Regions from separate parts of the Dehalogenimonas etheniformans genome, predicted to be linked through region 3. Evidence: riboswitches for the same ligand, from Rfam matches in the RefSeq annotation. Region 3 holds a riboswitch; each other region holds the start of a gene.
The links. A riboswitch is a leader RNA that binds a small molecule or an ion and turns the genes downstream of it on or off. The one in region 3 is predicted to bind cyclic di-GMP.
Positions count from the first base shown of each region.

Region 1: another riboswitch for cyclic di-GMP. It lies ahead of glmS (glutamine--fructose-6-phosphate transaminase (isomerizing)); the one in region 3 lies ahead of HX448_RS10020 (Calx-beta domain-containing protein).
Region 2: another riboswitch for cyclic di-GMP. It lies ahead of HX448_RS00730 (M6 family metallopeptidase); the one in region 3 lies ahead of HX448_RS10020 (Calx-beta domain-containing protein).

Region 1 is NZ_CP058566.2:1,830,096-1,834,329, forward strand. Features, by position in the region: gene HX448_RS09150 (barstar family protein) at 1-268, opposite strand, end outside; gene HX448_RS09155 (guanyl-specific ribonuclease) at 265-678, opposite strand; gene glmS (glutamine--fructose-6-phosphate transaminase (isomerizing)) at 682-2,466, opposite strand; cyclic di-GMP riboswitch class II at 2,515-2,598, opposite strand; partial or broken gene HX448_RS10730 (DUF4332 domain-containing protein) at 3,137-3,253, opposite strand; gene HX448_RS09170 (GlsB/YeaQ/YmgE family stress response membrane protein) at 3,299-3,550, opposite strand; gene HX448_RS10620 (hypothetical protein) at 3,710-3,838, opposite strand; gene HX448_RS09175 (DUF4332 domain-containing protein) at 3,869-4,234, opposite strand, start outside.
Region 2 is NZ_CP058566.2:132,491-136,724, forward strand. Features, by position in the region: gene HX448_RS00730 (M6 family metallopeptidase) at 126-2,135, opposite strand; cyclic di-GMP riboswitch class II at 2,178-2,260, opposite strand; gene HX448_RS00735 (YegP family protein) at 2,410-2,601, opposite strand; gene mscL (large conductance mechanosensitive channel protein MscL) at 2,634-3,104, opposite strand; gene HX448_RS00745 (DoxX family protein) at 3,160-3,645, opposite strand; gene HX448_RS00750 (DsbA family protein) at 3,648-4,234, opposite strand, start outside.
Region 3 is NZ_CP058566.2:2,000,223-2,004,456, reverse strand. Features, by position in the region: gene HX448_RS10030 (MerR family transcriptional regulator) at 1-687, shown strand, start outside; partial or broken gene HX448_RS10025 (glycoside hydrolase family 113) at 802-1,707, opposite strand; cyclic di-GMP riboswitch class II at 2,181-2,263, shown strand; gene HX448_RS10020 (Calx-beta domain-containing protein) at 2,526-4,234, shown strand, end outside.

The DNA.
Region 1 (4,234 bases), 170 kb from region 3:
CCTTGGCAGGTTTCCACGAAAGATCAGTAAGGCTGTCTTTGAGGGCGTCCCAGTTATGTCCGAAGTAGACTGGGAAATGAAATACTTTGGCAACCCGCCTTAGAAAACCCAGTTTCGTGCTGATTCGATCAAAACTAAGGGACGTCATTTCGAAACCATACTTTTCGGTTGCCTGTCGAATCTCTGACTTCCCATATTTGGTATCCGCCGAGTATAGGCCCGAGTTTGTTGTTGAACTGAATAACACATTAAAGTCTATCACGTTCATCTCACAATCAACCTGAAACTAGCATAATGGTCGTCTGTATAATAAGATTCTCCGTTGGCGCCGATCACAATCCTTCGCGGTCCTCGGTCACTCGATCCCGGAGTAATGACTGTGTACTCATGGTAATAGCCTGATCCCTTTTTGGGAAGTAGCATTTCGAAATTATTGAACACGGAACCGTCTTGCGGGAAGGGGAAGGGTCCCCGGATGTCAATCAGATGCAGGGTAGTTTTGGCTTCGGTAGGCAGATCGGAATATCTGATAGTCCTGTAACTAGTTTCTCCGTTCGTCGAACCTGAAGGAACTAATGCGCATCCTACTAAGGAAATTACACCCGAAAGAAGAACAATCAACGTAATAGAAATTATCCGAGTTCTCGGGGTAGAAAGAATAGAAACCAGATGATCCATCGTTTATTCGACCGTGACGCTCTTAGCTAAGTTTCTCGGGAAATCAATCGGGCAATCACGGAATTTGGCCGCGAAATAAGCTAATAATTGCAGAGCAACGGTATTAATTATTGGCGATAGGAGAGTATGCGTGACTGGGATTCGGATCGTGAAATCGACCAGTCCTGGAATTTCAGTATCGGTCTCCTGTACCAAAGCAATCACAGGCGCTTTGCGAGACTTTATTTCTTTTATATTGGTAACCATTGCATCATAACAGGCGTCCCGATTAACTATGGCGACCACAGGGGTATCTTGTTGCAGCAGAGAGAACGGACCGTGTTTCAGTTCACCCGCGGCATAACCCTCGGCATGGATATAACTGATCTCTTTAAGCTTCAGAGCCCCCTCGAGGGCGACCGGATAATTGATGCCTCGACCAATAAAAAAGACATTTGAGAACCGCGTTAAATAGCGCGAACAGGCTTTTATCTGATCTTGATTGTCAATTACACTTTGCACTAAGTCCGGAAGTTGGCTCAACCGGACTATCAGTTGCTCGCGCAAGTTCTCTTCCGTGTCCTGTTGCAGCAAAGCAAGTCGATAAAGTTCCATAAGTTGGGCGATGAAGGTTTTAGTGGCAGCCACACCGAATTCTGGGCCAGCATGGGTGTAGGTGACCTTGTCGGCCAATTGAGTAACAGAACTGCCTTTGACATTAGTGATGGCCAAGGTGGCGCAGCCCGCTTGTTTTAATCTACTGAGCGACGTCAAAACGTCAGCGGTCTCCCCAGATTGGGTGATAGCGATGACATTGGCGACAGGAATAGTGCGTTCACGGTGGTTGACCTCTGATGCCAACTCCACCCGAACAGGTATGTCCAACAATTCTTCGATAACATATTTTCCAATTAAACCTGCATGGTAGGACGTGCCACAGGCGAAAATCAAAAGTCCTTTACCCTTTTTATATCGCATAAACTCAGCGTCGATTACCGGAGCAGTTCGGTGGAAAAAACCCTCAAGAGCCTGGTTGATTATCCTAGGTTGTTCGTATATCTCTTTAAGCATGAAATGTTCAAATTCATTCTTCTCAACCTGATCGGCAGACCAATCAATTGGAACGATAGCCCTGGTTGTCTCTTTGCCATTTTTCAAAATTTTCAAGCTATTTTGGTCGGCAACACCGATTTCACCGTCTTCAAGGTAAATCACCTTGTTAGTGTGTTCTAGAAGAGGTGGGATGTCAGACGCAACTAAGATCTCACTCTCTCCGATGCCGATGACCAGGGGGCTCTGCTGGCGGGCAAATACCAGCTTATGTTCGCCTTCAGCGATCGCGACAATCGCATAGGAGCCCTTTAACTGGACAATGGTTTCCGCCAATGCCTGTTCGAGGTTTCCTGTGTAATGCTTTTCTATCAGATGAGGGATGACCTCAGTATCGGTCTCCGAAAGAAATACGTGGCCTTCGGCAATCAGCTTCTCCTTCAATGGTCGATAGTTTGAAACGACGCCGTTATGGACCAGAGCAATTTTGCCGCCGCAATCAAGATGGGGATGAGCGTTGACTTTCGAAGGTTCTCCGTGGGTGGCCCAGCGGGTATGCCCGATTCCGACGGTACCCACAAACCTGGGAGATGAATTTCTTAGATTGCCGACCCGGCAAGCACCCTTATAAACGTTAATTACATCATCTAGTACTGCAATACCCGATGAGTCATAACCCCGGTATTCCAGCTGTTCCATTGCCCTCAGCAGTACAAACTGAGCGGATTTGTTCCCAATGTAACCAACGATGCCACACATATCAGTTCCTTTAAAAAGATTGTGCTAAAAATAAAATAACCGACATGATCCTTCTAATGTCGGTTTCACTATTGGCTCCCCACCACCCAAGTGACCAGATAAAGGTGGCAGTTCACAGCCTCATCTATTTATTCTTTTATACTTAGTAACTCAAATTATCCATTTTTGTCAGGATGATTGACAATACTACCTTAGTATGATTACTTTTGTTCATAAGTAGGAATATAGTGCTAATTATTATTAATGATAATAACAATATTCTGCAGTTTTGCTTTAGACGGCAATCTAACCATCTTCAATATAAACTTAGATATTGTCGAGCGGCTTCCACGGGTCGTCAATTTACGGAGTACCATTCGCACAGAACGAAATTTTAAAAATTTAAGGAGGGCATCTCTTTGATGGATGCCCTCCGGCTAACCGACGACTGTACGATAGGAGTTAGTTCTTGTCTTCTCTCTGAGCTTTGCCGGTTCTCCTTTTCACCAGATTGTTGTATCTTTCTGGCGCAAGGGCTTTTCCTTCCACCTTGGGGTCTTGATTCTTTTTGTGGTTAGTATCTACAGATGCATTTCTAACAATTCTTGGGATCAATATTCCACGACACGCGGCAATTCTTTGGCTTGCTTAACCCAATCAGCTACCGAGGTAGCGTGGGGTAAACGGCGTATCAATTGTTCTCTTTGTTCGCGTCAACCAGTTTTGCCAAGAGATTTTCAGGTTTCCGTTGGCCTAGTTTTTTAACCATATCGACGCCTGCAGCTTCAAGTAGGTCACTAACCTCTTCGCCAACACCTTTAAATTACGAATCCTTCACCACTCGCTTAGGAAACTATTTATTTTTCAATTGTCTCCAACCGAATAATAATAGTAATGCTCCGCCCGTTGCTAACAATAGGGTGGTTAGATTAAATCCAGTGACTGAACCTATTCCCAACAAATTTCCGATAAAGCCACCAATCAAACCACCAGCGATACCGATGAGTATAGTTACTATAATATTCCCTGGATCCTTGCCAGGCATGATTAATTTGGCTAAAGCACCTGCTACAAGACCTACAAAAATCCAAGATAGAATCCCCATTTATTTCTCCTACAAAAAAATACTTGTCGAATTGCTTGAAACAACTTCGAGGTGCACCAATAGCCTAGAGTAATCCAACGTGCTGAGGCTTGAGGGTGGGGAATAAAACACTTCCGTCCTAAGGGGTAGCCGAATAAGCTACCCCTTAGGACGGAATGATTACTCGGAGTCTTTCTTAGCTTTACCTTTGGCTTTGCCAATAGCCTTCTCTCCGGCTTGCTTAATTTGACCGGGTGCGGAGGACTTTCCTTTTGCTTTCCCTCGCGGGTCTTTTTCCTGCTTGGCCATTTCTTATTTGACTCCTATACGCGGATTTAATCAATACTCCACGACACGCGGCAATTCCTTGGCCTGCTTGACCCAATCAGCTACCGAGGTAGCATAGGGCAAGCGGCGTACTAACTGTTTCTCTTTGTTCACCTCAACCAGTTTTGCCAAGAGATTTTCAGGTTTTCGTTGGGCCAATTCTTTAACCGTGTCGACGCCAGCAGCTTCAAGTAGATCGCTGAATTCCTCACCTACTCCTTTTATCCTAAACAGGTCAGCCCGATTGACCCATTCCAGAATTAAGGCATCACTGATTTGGGTCTTTTCTGCTAGCTCTTTTCTACCCTTCGCAGAGGCCCCGGAAGTTAACAATTTCTCGACTGTGTTAATTCCAATTGCCTTCAACTTTTCCGCAAA
Region 2 (4,234 bases), 200 kb from region 3:
CGGGCTCGCGAGACAGGTTGGGAGCAAAGTCAGAACCGAGATTCTTCGTTGCACTCAGAATGACAGATGGGAAAAAAGAGAGGGAGCCCCGTCGGGGCTCCCTCTCTTTTAACAACTTAGCGGATCTATTTGATGTGGATACCGCCGCGGGGGTCAACCTGGAAGTTGTAGTCGGCGTAACTTGCTACGCCTATCTCGGCTTTATAGGTGACTAAAACTAGCAATTGGGTATAGTTGTCAAACATCTGCCTAATGCTGTCCCAGTCAGATACAAATCCTCCATCGAGAATATTCAGAACCTTGTATTCAGTGACGCCCTTACGAATTCGCTCACCAAGCAAAGAAACCGAATAATCGTTTGATATACCGAGAACCTGGTTGAGGCTCATGAAACCGGACGTAGAGGAACCATCCGAGATGAGAGTGTCATCAACGTATATATTATCGATGAACCACCCCTCAAGAGCAGTAGCCCAGTCGGTCATATACCTGAATCCTACGAGAATATCCTGACCTGCATAGACGCTCAGATCAAAACTCATGTTTATGGTTCCATCTGAAGTACCGGTAAGTCCGGGGAGGTTGGCTATGATATTTGGGTGGGCACTAGGATCATGGTCCGAAATGGTGTAGGAATTAACTAGGCTAGTCCATGTTTGTCCATCGTCGGTCGAAACCTGGACGAAGCCGAAATCCCAAAACTCTTCGATATCATATTCGGTATCAAAAGTCAGGATCCCACCACCTTGGGTTTCAAAAATCGCCCAATTATCGAGAAGATCCCCAGTGCCTCCCCAAAGCTTGCCATCCACCGATGTCCAGGTAATGGGATTGAAAGCGAAACCATTGAACTTAAGGTTAGCAATTTGTTCATAACCCCATACCAGGAGGTAATCAGTTCCCCATGGAGGCGCGCCAGGGCTTGCGAAGGCTTCAGGATTGGGCTTACCAGCGTGGCCGACATTTACCTGGAAGTCAGGGAAGAGATCGAAAGATCCTTTTTGGTACAAGGCTAAACGAAATTGCTGGTAGAATTCATCAAAGGTGTTATCAACAGCCTGTCCTTGGAAGGCTGCGTTGACGCCGGCAATACCGTTGGCCTGTTCGTGGAACAAGGCCTGTGTGAATTCAGTTCCATATTCTTGATTCAACAGGATCTGGAAGAGCGCCGCCTGACCATAATCGGTGAGGATTTCATCATCACCCTGGTCACCCCAGACAACCAGTGAGTTTTCGGGATTGGCGGCAGCGGCATCAAGGTGTCCTTGCAACGAAGGCGTGTAACCGCAGACGATCTCGGCGTATTCCGCCATACCTTCATTGATAAAGGTATCTTCATCTGAGTCGTAGTCATCGTGGAGCAGATGCTGCCACTCATGAGCAAAGACTCCTTCATAAAGATACGGGCGCCATTTTGATTGATCCGGATTTGGATGAGGATTAGGCCCCATACGATTGGCCCAATCATAAGCGTCTATGCTAATGATGTTGCGGTCAAAATAGGTCTCGAACGATGGTGAATAAAAGCCTGCGATGTATATTGGGTAAGTCGAGTCGTAGTAGTTTTCATCCCGGATATTACTGACCAGGACGATATTTCTTCCGGTGGAGTCAAAATAGTAATCTTCGGGTAGACCCAACAGTGATGGTAAGTATGCGTTGCTTCCGTCATGAGCATCGGCGGTACCGAAATATGCGCTCTCTTTTGGCAGGATATTATTATCAAATTGGCCGAGGATGTATGAAATCTGGTCCTGAGTGAGCTCCGGTTTGGCCCTCGAATCTCCCGCCGGCCAGGCAAGGTTTGCTTGTACCCAAACCTGAGTCTTTGAAGAATCGGCAACTAAATCGAAATATGTGGCTTGATATTGACCAGTATAATCGTTGAGAATCAAGAAAATTTTTGTATCCAATACTGTAAGTGCGGAAGCCGTGGCGGAACCTCCACCACTTTGTTGATCATCTTTAACGATCCGATCTGCGGTGGGTTCCCATTGCCTGATCTTAGGCCCAACGTCTGTCGCCTCATAAGTGATCTTGGCGGCAGAAACCGGAATAGACGCGGGAAGCATGAACACCAGGGCGCCGAGGACCAATAGGATACTGACTGGTAACGACATTCTGCGCTTGAACACTAGAACCTCCTCCTTTTTAGTCTATTTAAACGCAAAAACCGACCTGGATCAGGCCGGTTTCACTGTTAGCTCGCTGCCGCCCAAGTGACCATCTACAAGCGGCAGTTCAAAGCTCCTGAAATTACAATTGTAAGCCCCGGAACCAGTCGTTTCAAGATATCCAATCATCATCATAACTCACCAATAGTCACTATTTATGAGGAATGATATCGTTGGGGTATCCGGATTAAAAAAATGAGACGGGCTCCGCGATAACCGCGGAGCCCGTCGTAGGCTATTTCTTTTCCAGGGTCTGGTCGTCGAGGGCGGCACCGGGGGCGTTGGTCTTGACCGATTCGATGCCATTCATCGCGGAGGCCTTGCTCTTGTAACCTTCCGATGTGGCGATGATCTGGCCGTTGGAGGCCATCAGTTTGAACCGGAACTCTCCTGCCTTGTCCTTGTAGAGCTGGAACTTACCTGCCATGGTTTCTCCTTCCGTTTTTCTAGCTAGGTATCCTAGCGTAGCTCTGAAGTACAGTTAGGGCAGCGGGTAGCCTTGATCGGGATGGATGTCGTGCAGTAGGGGCAGTCCTTGGTGGTGGGTGCAGCCGGCGTGGCGGCGGCAGCCTTTTTGGCGGCCTCGCGGGCGGCGATCATATTGAGGGGCTTGACTACCACGAAGAAGATGGCGGCAGCGACGATCAAAAAGCTGATGATGACATTAATAAAAACACCGAAGTTCATAGTGACAGCCCCCGCGGCCTGAGCGGCAGCCAGCGAATCGTACGGTCCAGCGGTGGCGCCCTCTTTGAGGATGGCGTACATGTTGGTGAAGTCGACGCCACCGAGGAGCATACCAATAGGCGGCATCAGGATGTCCTTAACGAAGGAGTTGATTACGGCGCCGAAGGCTGCGCCGATGACAATACCGACGGCCAGATCGACGACATTGCCGCGCATGATAAAGGTCTTGAATTCTTTGAGCATATGCCTCCTTTTGCGTTTATTTTTGTACCTATATTACGACCGGCATGAGCCTAAATCAAGAGGGTTTACGATTATTTTTTTTCACAAATGCCGCCCATGTCCGCAGCTTGAAAAAATCCGGATAAAGCAGGACTACAGCCAGGGCGGCAACGAGCAGGACCAGGTCAACGGCTAGGGCGCCTGCAGGAGTCAGGTAGCCGAAAATCCTCTCCCAAAAGCCGAAACAGTCGCCGCAGTGGGCAAACTTGCCGATGCCCTGGGCGATAGCCCAGACGTTGTTAGCGATAAAACCCAAGGCCAGGACGACCGTCCCCAGAGCGGCCAGGCGAGGCAAGAAGCCTGCCAGGAGCATCGTTCCGAGGATTATCTCTACCCAGGGCACGACGCGGCTGAAAAAGGTCGCCAGCTGTGGAGTATAGAAGGTGCCCATCATTGCCTCGGCGAATTCGGACTGGCCAGGCAGTTTACCGGTACCGGCGAACAACAGGGTAGCACCGACGAAGACGGCGCAAATGATGACGACGATGCCTCTCAGCTTCATAGTTATTTATTGAGTTCAGAATCGATCGCCGAGGTAAAAACATCCAAGGCCTGGACGCCGACGATGCGCGTATCGTTGACGAAAATGGTGGGTAGGTTGTCGATGTTGAGCTGACCGGCGGCTATTGTGTTGTCGGTGACGGCCTGGCGATACTTGCCGCTCTCCAGGCTAGAGTTGAAGGTCCCGGTGTTCAGCCCCAGAGAGACCGCCGCAGCCTCGAGCGCGGACAGGGTGTACGCATCAGCTCCGATGTTGTTCCAGGCGGTCAAAATGCTATCGCGGTATTGAGAGTATTTACCCTGATCGCTAGCGCAAAGCATCGCCTGAGTGGCCAATGAAGAAGCTGGGCCTATGCTGGAGGTATATTTGGTTTCGATGGATACCTGCGGATTACTTCCGTATTTTGTATTTAATTGCGGTTCGATCTCGGTGTAGAGCCGGTAGCAGGCATGGCACTGAGGATCGCTGTATATGACGATTTTGACTTTAACCCCAGGGCTCGGAGATGATGGCGGGGTAGTTGTTTCGGAGTGAGAACAACCAACAGCACCGAGCGTAATAATCAAAAATATAGCGAATACTACCCTGG
Region 3 (4,234 bases):
CCGGTGACGAGATATCGCTATTATTCCTTTGAACAATTAATCCAACTAGATGTAATAAGAGCTTTAAGGTCTATTGAAGTAAGCCCCAAAGACATGGTGGGAATTCTTGAAAAAAGGGATACCGGTCAGTTAATGGAATATCTTGCTGAACAAAAAGTAAGCATGCTGAATAAAATAGCTCTGTTGCAAAATTCAATTCAGACGATAGAACAGGCCCGCAATACTATTGATCACTCCATCTCGGTGATTGCCAACCGGGAGGTTGCTACTAGATTAATACCTAAGCGGTATATCCTTACGCAAAAAGTAAGCAACGATATTGGAGAAAAGGACGCAATGGTGTTATTTTCAAAATTTCTTATGATTATTGAGGAAAATAATCTTCTGGATACATATGAAACCGGTTATTATTGTATTCCTGATAAAAAAGGCGAAATTCGTCCATCAATGGTATACAATGCGGTTACTGCCAATAAGCGCTCAAATAAGGCGTTGTTATCAACCATTCCGACTGGAGAGTATTTATGCGTTAGTTTTAACTTGCAGAATGCCCATCTGCAAACTAATAAATTAAATGAATACATGACACAGAACAAAATACAACCCAGGCTTATATTGCAGGTTAATTTGTTGAACGATGTGTTTACGACCAATACCCAATACTGTGAAATACAGGTATTACTATAAATCTTCCTTTATTGGGGTAGCTCTTTAGCTTTGGGAGTAGCTTTGATCCCGCGTGGACATTTTAATTAAACGCTCAACAATTTGTTAAATTGTGACCTGAAGCGGGCTATTGAACTATTTAAGCAGGTAAAAAATCTTCAATACGTTCTCGGCAGGCTTTCCATGGGGGATCGCCGGGCCATAGTATAGGTAATGAAATGGCATTCCATTGCCACCAGAAAATTCATTTAACCAAGGCTTATCCCATACCATTTCGAGTGCAACTTGGTAGCAATCAGCCTGCTCTTGAAGATCCTCGGCGGCTCCTATTAAACGAGCGCCTGAAGGATCTGTATTGACCCCGTCTAAGTTTGAGTAACCAATTTCAGAGATAATCGCAGGCTTGTTGAACTGTTTGGCGATATCTTCTCGAGAAATTAAGAAGCCAGTCCGCAGCCAACCTCGCTTCAATTCTTCTATCATTGGATTGTTTTTGTTCGTTAACGGCATCCAAAAATCGGTACAAACATAATCCAAAACATCCCACCACTTTATGCGTTTATACTCGGGGATTGGATTTCCCCAGAAGACGCTGTCATAGCTAATTGGCCCCTTAAAACGCTCGCCGACCGCTTTGACCACCTGCCGCCAATCTTGTTCTCGAAGTGTGGTACCAGGTAATTCGCTTCCGATATAAAACATGTCTGCCCCAAACTCTTGGGTAATCGACGCATAGTGGTTAACCTGATCTCGATATGAACTGAACCACTGCTGCCATTGGGTTTCATTGATGAAAGCCGAACCAATCTGTACCCAGGAGTGTTCGGGATCATTAGACAAGGTTAAAAATGGCACCAGAATGACCCTTATCCCGAAACTGTGGCTCAGCTCTACGATGTGTCGAAGTGCTTGGTCCGATGCTGTCTTATATTGATTCTTTGTAATACTTGTTGAAGAAACCGTTTCCTGAAAAAGACCAACGACAACAGAAATCCAATTCGCCCCTGTATTTGCCAAATCATTAAGTGACGTGTCGGCTTGGGCGGGTGAATATAACGGGCCATAGACGGGTGGTCTTGGTTGGTCGAATGCCTAACCCCAATCGTTGAACCACATGCCTTTCATGAAAGCATCGACTGGGGGAAGGGTTTTCGTCTGGGTTGTCGGAATGATAGTTGTCGAAGGCTGACATTCTGTGAAGACGCAGGCTGATTATCTCCGGTGCAACCCGAAAAGAAGTTTAGAGAGATTAGAAGAAATAAGCTTATCGAAAAGCAAAGCCTATTTTTCATTTACGGCTCACTCGGAAGGAATGAGGGCAAGGTGATAATAGACAGGTTAACTGACTGAAGTCAATAGGTTTTGTAGATTAAATGATGTAGTAATAATTTCAGATTTTAATTCGGTTTAGTCCTCCAGATTTCAAATTGTGATTTATAGTGAGGTAGGGTGAGGAAACATCATATTGACGTCTATTAATCTCAAGAATAGAATAAACTTCGCTCTAGTGAACTCGTTCTCCAGGAGGCTGTGAACCGCCATCTGTAAATGGTCACTTGGGTAGCGGGGAGCCAACAGTGAAACCGACCTGTGAACAGGTCGGTTTTTATTTTTAACGAACTCTTCACAATTGTCTCAGGCAACAACTTTCCGAACTATAGGACCGGCCGTCCCAATTGGTTTCGCTTCACGAACGAACTAAAACAGGGAGTGGAGAAGAAACGAAAGATCAATGAAAGTCCTGCTGTTGGCTTTCATCGATATTCCTATCAATGTAATCAACGAACAGCTTGAGAGTGCGCCGGCAGTCAAAGGGATTTGACGATCTTGAAAATTAAAGAGCCCATAAGGAGGACAAAATGAAAGCGCGGATTTTGATGAAGCTCGGATTCTTGACCCCATTAATTATGGCATTCATCCTCCTGTTGCCGACCACACCTGTACCGGTGGCGGCGGCTGATCTGCCCGGCGAACCTATTGAACGTCATCCGACAGGATTTTTGGATTTCACCGGCAGCTGGACTAGGAACGGCGGGGAGCACGGTTGGGACTGCGTCGATGAATACCCCCCGGACGATGACGATTATGTTAAAGCTGGCGAGACCAACGATGAGAACAGTTACATGCTGTTTCGCTACGCGTCATTTGGGGTCCCCAACTACACCGATGCAAACGTGACAATTTTCTACAGGGCCAGAGACAATGACTACGCAGTTTTCGATGGCAATAACATCCAATCATCGTTACAGATAGGAGGCTTGCGTTACCATGCGGGGTCTCACAATCCCCCAGGAACCAACATTTGGGGGGAGGGTGATTTTACCACATTTAGCTATACCTGGGACGTCAATCCTGCTACAGGCCAAGAATGGGTAGGGGGGGAGATAACGCAGATCCAAGGGTTCGGAGTCTATACTAATGATGCCCAACCCGACGTCCGCGTTTCGGCGGTATGGATGGTCATCAACTTTACCTACGTAAATCCCTATGTCAAATTTGAATATGCCAATCCCCACCAGTCCGAAGCAGCTCCCGGCGAGATGGGTTTCGGCATAGTCCTCAGCAATGCTTCGACCAACACGATAACCGTGAACTACTCGGTCACCCCGGGTACAGCCACGCCCGGAGTCGATTACAACGCATCGTCGGGTAGCGTCACCTTTCTTCCCGGTGAGACCCGGAAATCGGTCAGAGGTATTTACCACCTGAATGACCAGATGTATGAGGGACCTGAAACCATAATATATACATTGTCTAACCCCGTTAATGCTTTATTGGGGGCGATCACCACCGCCACGTGGACGATAGATGACGACGATCCTGAGATTTACCTGGAGGTTATCCCCGTAAATGCAATTGAAGGTAACTCCGGGCCGCATACCGTTCCGGTGACTATCAACATCTGGGGGGCGGCGGCGGGCGCCAGCACGGTGAGCGTCAACTATGCCACGGCCGACGGCACCGCGATGGGATCGGGGACGATGGCCGATTACGCGCCTGTCTCGGGTACTCTGACTTTTATGCCGGGCCAGACCAGCAAAACGATCAACATCACCGTTTCGGGCGATAAACGGTATGAATCCGACGAATATTTCTGGCTCAACCTTTCCAACTTTGTCGGGGCGTCCCTGAACTACTTCAACCCGGGTGGGGTTATGCTCCGCAACGATGATACGCCGCCCGTTATTAACGAGTTTGTCGCCGACCATGCAGGCGATGATACGTATGAATATATCGAGATATATGGGGCACCAGCGACCGACTATTCCGACTTCAAAATCCTGATTGTCGAAAACGACCCTGGTGAAAATCCAGGGGTCATCGACCGGATCTATAACGTCGGCACCACCGATGCCCAGGGTTTCTGGCGGACGCCTTTCCTTCACAATGAACTCGAGAACGGCAGTTTTAACATGTTCCTGGTCAGTGGTTTCACCGGGACGCTAGGCCAGGACCTGGACGCCAACAACGACCGCGACTCGGAAATCAAGCCCTGGAACACCCTGTTACAGTACGATGCGATAGCGGTATATAATCCCATGCCCACAGAAGAATTTTTCTACCCCTG